2 regions of the Solibacillus sp. FSL H8-0523 genome follow, and region 1 is predicted to be linked to the other one. Evidence: riboswitches for the same ligand, from Rfam matches in the RefSeq annotation. Region 1 holds a riboswitch; the other holds the start of a gene.
What was found. A riboswitch is a leader RNA that binds a small molecule or an ion and turns the genes downstream of it on or off. The one in region 1 is predicted to bind S-adenosylmethionine.

Region 1 (3,189 bases):
AACTATACAAATGAGCGTTCAGAAAAGTTCAAAAAAATTTTAGGAAATAAAAAAATCCGCAAACAAGCTTTCACTCGTTTACGGAATCTATTATTATTTCTGCGTTTTTGCCTTAGGATAACCGATTAAAATTGCAATCACACCACATACCCCAACTAAAATCGAGTAATACGAATGCTGCATCATTAAAATAGGGGAGATGCCTGCAACACTTGCTGCGACTAAGAACTGTGCACCGTATGGGATAATCCCTTGTACAACACATGAGAAAATATCAACGATACTTGCTGATTTGCGCGGTTCGATCTCATACTTCTCGGCAATATTTTTAGCTAAAGGGCCTGCAATCATAATGGCGATTGTATTATTTGCTGTTGAGAGGTCTGTTAAACCCACAAGTCCAGCCATCGCAAATTCCGCATCTTTTTTTGATTTGATTTTGCGAGTTGCTAGATGGACGATGAAATCAATCCCACCATTATGACGAATAACTTCAACCATCCCACCGATTAAAATCGCTAAAAACGCCATTTCAAACATGTTGCTCATTCCTGTGCCAATCGCTTGCACAAATTCCATAATTGAATAGCTACCATCGATGAAGCCGATCATCCCAGCTAAACCGATGCCACTCGCTAATACAGCAAAGACATTCAAACCAATTAACGCAAAGACAATAACAAAAATATACGGAATCACCTTATACCATTCAAAGCTAGCATATTCGATGTGAGCAGAGGCATCTACTGTTAACACCGCTAAAATGATACAAGTAACAATTGCAGCAGGTAGCACGATGAAAAAGTTCACTTTAAATTTGTCCTTCATTTCTGCTCCTTGAGAACGAACCGATGCGATCGTTGTATCTGAAATAAACGATAAGTTATCCCCAAACATAGCACCACCAATGACTGTTGCCATTAATAGTGGTATTGAAATATCCGTTTGCTCCGCAATGCCTAAGCCAATTGGTGCAAGGGCGACAATCGTACCAACTGAAGTCCCCATCGCCAGTGAAATAAAGCAGGCGATGACAAACAGCCCGACAACAAGTAAATTTTGCGGTATAACTGATAACGCAAAGTTCACGGTTGCATCAATCGCCCCCATGCCTTTCGCGGTTTCTGAAAACGCCCCCGCTAGTAGGAAAATCAGTACCATTAACATCACATTCGGGTTGCCAGCACCTTTTGTAAAAATATCAATTTTTTTAGCAAATGGTTCTTTGCGATTCATGACAATGGCGACAACACTTGCGATTGTAATCGCGACAATTACCGGAAAGGCATAAAAATCATCAAGCACAATACCTGAACCGATAAATAAAATTAAAAACACAACAAATGGGACAAGTGCCCACGGATTTCCTTTTTGCATGACTGTCTCCTTCACGTTCAAATCATAATTAATACATACAAAAAGCCTCTTCTTAACTAAATAAGAAGAGGCATGTAGTCATTCATATACTCATCTTATCTTTCAAGAACGCACTCTTGCAGGATTTGGCATAGAAAAATTCCGCTGCCGAGACTTCAAAGGGCCTGTCCCTCCATCTCTCATGATAAGAAACTATTTAATTTTTTGAAATAAGCATTAGATTATACGAAAAATTACTATAAGTCAATTTGTTAGTTAGTTCTGAATAATCGATTTAGTTTGGGGATTCGGAAATGAAACACTTTAAGCAAAAAGGTTTCGTATTGGTCGATGAATTGTTATGATAGCACATGTAATTTTTTTAAAGAAGGAAGTTTTTAATATGGACAAGCAGTTAACTGCTGGAGGGCGCGATGCGTATTTTGATAATGCGAAAGCGCTGTTAATTGTCGGTGTTGTGTTGGGACACACACTATCAGGCATGCTTGGAGAAACACGCTGGATGGATAGCTTATACATGTTCATTTATACGTTCCATATGCCGGCATTTATCTTTGTAACGGGCTATTATGCAAAGGTGTTACGTACGAAAAGAGATTGGTGGAAGCTTATAAAATCGGTCGTACTTCCGTATTTTATTTTCCAATTTCTTTATACGGCGTATTATATATATGTTTTAGAACTTAGCGTTACGTTCAATTTTTTTGAGAACTTACGTTGGGGATTGTGGTTTTTAGTCAGTTTATTTTGTTGGCGTGTACTGTTGCCTTTTTTCACACGATCAAAATGGATGATTGTGGTGGCTTTAGTTATTTCATTAATCGCGGGTGAACTGCCATTTATTAATGAACTATTTTCGTTGTCACGTACAGTTTATTTCTTTGTCTTTTTTATAGCAGGCTATCATTTGTCCGTTGATCCATTAAAAAAGGCGGGGAAAAGAGGAAAGCTAATTGGCGTTATCGTACTTGTCCTCATATTTATCAGTATGTATGTGATGAATGATACCTCTTGGCGAGAATGGTTATTTGGAAGGTTGCCATATATTGAATTAGAACCGTTTATTTTTGGTAACGGGATGTTAAACCGACTGACTATTTATATGATTTGTGGAGTCGCGATGATTGCTTTTTTAGCAGCTGTACCGACAAAGAAATATAGTTGGACCGTAATTGGGCAACGTACAATGGCCATTTATTTATTTCACCTTGCTGCTGTGCAGACTTTTCGACAACTGCCTATTTACGAACAATGGCTACAATTAGGTAACTATTATTTCTTCTTTTTGTTTGTATTCCTAACCATTGCTGTACTTGCGCTTCCACTCTTCAGCAAGATTTTAAGTGGAAAAATTAAATGATAAAGAATATACAGGAAATTGCTAACGGTTTGAAAAGAGGTTTCCGAATCCACATGGTCAAAGCACTCGAGTTATTCGGGTGCTTTTTCTATTAGATGCACATAAAAGAACTAATTTATTGTAATTTGCAGTAACTTGAAAATTCATAAATATTCAAATATAATAATATTTATGAAACGGACGTAAGAAGGAATCATGCTTGGAAGAAGTGGTTACATGAGTTTGTATTTTGCCTATGTAATGGTGGGATTAGCTATTGCAATGCCTGTAGGGGCTATTACAGTTGAGATGACGAAACAAGGATTGAAAAATGGTTTTATGCATGGCTGGGCTGTAGGGCTAGGCGGGATGACGATTGATTTGGCGTTAATTTTCGCGTTATATTTAGGGGTAGCAAAATTTTTAGCGCTACCATACATCCAACTGCCGCTGTGGATTGTTGGGGCAATCTT
Region 2 (3,189 bases), 720 kb from region 1:
AGGCGACGAAATTTCTAAAGATCAACCATTTGGTAGTGTTGAATCAGTAAAAACAGTTTCTGAACTTTACGCACCTGTGTCAGGTAAAGTAGTAGCTGTGAACGATGAATTATCGGATAGCCCAGAGTTCGTGAATGAATCTCCATACGAAACAGCGTGGATGATTACAATCGAACTTTCTGACGAAGCTGAGCTAGAAGAATTAATGGCTGTTGACGCATACGCAGCATTAATCGAGCAATAAGATTCAAACGCCAAAGCCTATGATGTTTAGGTTTTGGCGTTTTTTGGTTATGTTCATTGAATAGGAGGTGGCATTCATGAGAAAATGTCTTGTCGTAGAAGGACGGGCAGACAAACTGCGTTTAGTGCCGATCTTAGCAGAGGAAGTAACGATACTTTGTACAAACGGCACAATTAGCGAAGTCGATTTAATTGATTTATTGGAAGCTTTTGAGCATGATGAAATCGTAACTTTTTTTGATGCGGATAAGAATGGTGAAAAATTGCGGAAGCTTATGAACCGAGTGTACCCAGAAGCCAAGCAATATACGATTCCTGCACAATATATCGAAGTGGAGAAAACACCGACAGCCATCCTGCGTGATTTATTACAGCAGGCGAAATTTTTAGTTAGATAGGAATGACATCTTGATGGAACAATGGACAAGACCAGAATGGGAACAAACGATACAGCAACAAGGGAAAAGTGCATTTTTTATTTATACACCGCTTTGTGGCACATGTGATGTGGCCAAGAAATTTTTGGGAGTGATTGAGCAATTACTACCAGATTTGCCCCTAGGTATGGCAAATATCAACTATTTAGGGGATTTAGCATATGAGCTAAAAATTGAAAGTGTGCCTTGTTTAATCGTTTCGAATAACGGAGAGATCGAACAAAAAATCTATGCATTTCAATCCGTACCATATTTGTACGAAATATTAAAAAAATAATTGACGTCTTTGCTTCAGCGTGTTAAAGTAACATTCATAATAGTCAAACAACAAACTTAATAGCGTTACTCTTATAAAGAGAGGTGGAGGGAAGTGCCCTATGAAGCCCGGCAACCAGCAGCGATGCAAAGGTGCCAATTCACACAAAGTTTAAGACTTTGAAAGATGAGAGAACGGTTCTACGTATATATTTGCGAAACCTTTCTACTTGTCATCAGGTAGAAAGGTTTTTTTATTGTTCAAACAAGCAAACAATTGAACATAACGAAGAGGTTATTTCAAGCTAAAGGAGTTCACGCAATGATTGATATAAAAAATATATCGAAAGTGTACAAAACGAAAAACGGTGAACTAACAGCTGTGGACGATGTAAACTTATCGATTGCTAAAGGTGAAATTTTCGGGATTATCGGATACAGTGGTGCCGGTAAAAGTACGATGATTCGTCTATTAAACGGCTTAGAAAAGCCAACAACTGGCTCCGTTATTGTAAGTGGTCAGGATATTGCAAAAGCGTCAGGTAGTCAGCTACGCGAGGCGCGCCAGAAAATTAGTATGATTTTCCAACACTTTAATTTACTTTGGTCACGTACGGTGGAAGAAAACATCTCGTTTCCACTTGAAATTGCCGGTGTAGCAAAGGACAAGCGTCAAAAGCGTGTGGATGAATTGATTGAACTAGTTGGTTTAAAAGGGCGCGGTAAAGCGTATCCCTCCCAATTATCAGGTGGTCAAAAGCAGCGTGTCGGCATTGCCCGCGCGTTAGCAAACAACCCAGAAGTATTGCTTTGCGACGAAGCAACATCCGCACTTGATCCGGAAACAACGGACTCGATTTTAGAGTTACTACTGGACATTAATAAACAAATTGGATTAACGATCGTGCTCATTACACATGAAATGCACGTTATCCGCAAAATTTGTAACCGTGTCGCTGTGATGGAAGCAGGGAAAGTGGTTGAGCAAGGCGATGTTTTAACGGTATTCCAAAACCCACAAGCACCGATTACGAAAAACTTCGTGTCACAAGCTTCCGGGGAAACACAGGAAATGCAAGACTCACTCGAGCAAATTTTAGCGAGCTACCCATCAGGAAAAATCGTGAAGTTAACATTTACTGGGGCAACAACCGAGCAACCGGTTATCTCGCAAATTATTAAAGAGTTTAATCTTGTCGTCAATATTGTGCACGGCAAAATTTCAAATACAACAGGTGGTTCATTTGGTACGCTGTTCATCCATATTGATGGGGATAAAGCGCAAGTAACGGAAGCCTTAAATTTCTTAACGAAGCAAGCCATTCAAACGGAGGTGATTGAGCATGATTGATCAGTTATTTCCGAACGTCGATTGGGGTAAGATGCTGGATGCCACATATGAAACGCTCTATATGACAACCATCGCAACAGCGGTGACATTCGTACTTGGGATATTAATTGGGATTGTCTTATTCTTAACGAGTGACAATCAGCTATGGGCGAATAAAATTGTGAATTTTTTAACGGGTTCAATCGTCAATATTTTCCGTTCGATTCCGTTTATCGTGTTAATCATTTTATTAATCCCGTTCACGAAGTTTTTACTCGGTACCATCCGTGGTGCAAACGCGGCATTACCGGCTTTAATTATCGGCGCAGCACCATTTTATGCGCGTATGGTATTAATCGCACTACGCGAAATTGATAAAGGTGTGATTGAGGCAGCGCGTTCAATGGGCGCGAAAACGTCGACAATTATTTGGAAAGTGTTAGTGCCAGAAAGCTTACCGGCCTTGATTTCGGGGATTACAGTAACAGCAGTCGCACTTGTCGGCTATACAGCGATGGCCGGTATTATCGGTGCAGGTGGTTTAGGGAACTTAGCCTTCCTTGACGGCTTCTCACGTAACCGAACAGACGTAACGTTAATGGCAACAGTCATTATTTTAATCGTTGTATTTATCATTCAATACATCGGTGACTTCATTACAACAAAAGTGGATAAACGATAGTTAGGCTTCTAGGCCGTAATTATATAACCAATGCTTTTTCGGACATGCATCTCTTAGAGGTGCCTCTGTAGGGTGAATTTCCAGAATATAAAAAATGTTCGATGAAGTTTTGGTGCTAAAAACAAAGAATAGAGGGAAAAACGATGAAAAAATTATTATCTTCAGTATTATTAGGTGCTTCAGTGCTTGCGCTAGCAGCATGTGGCGAAGACGAATCGACATTAAAAGTAGGTGCTTCAAAC

Region 2: linked by a shared signal. The riboswitch ahead of NSQ62_RS16565 (methionine ABC transporter ATP-binding protein) and the one ahead of NSQ62_RS12835 (Na+/H+ antiporter NhaC family protein) in region 1 are both predicted to bind S-adenosylmethionine.

The regions. Positions count from the first base shown of each region.
Region 1 is NZ_CP150291.1:2,577,665-2,580,853, reverse strand. It holds gene NSQ62_RS12835 (Na+/H+ antiporter NhaC family protein) at 94-1,392, opposite strand; SAM riboswitch class I at 1,470-1,568, opposite strand; gene NSQ62_RS12830 (acyltransferase family protein) at 1,760-2,737, shown strand; gene NSQ62_RS12825 (LysE family transporter) at 2,954-3,189, shown strand, end outside.
Region 2 is NZ_CP150291.1:3,294,249-3,297,437, reverse strand. It holds gene gcvH (glycine cleavage system protein GcvH) at 1-244, shown strand, start outside; gene NSQ62_RS16575 (toprim domain-containing protein) at 321-641, shown strand; gene NSQ62_RS16570 (thioredoxin family protein) at 655-957, shown strand; SAM riboswitch class I at 1,026-1,129, shown strand; gene NSQ62_RS16565 (methionine ABC transporter ATP-binding protein) at 1,258-2,286, shown strand; gene NSQ62_RS16560 (methionine ABC transporter permease) at 2,279-2,947, shown strand; gene NSQ62_RS16555 (MetQ/NlpA family ABC transporter substrate-binding protein) at 3,091-3,189, shown strand, end outside.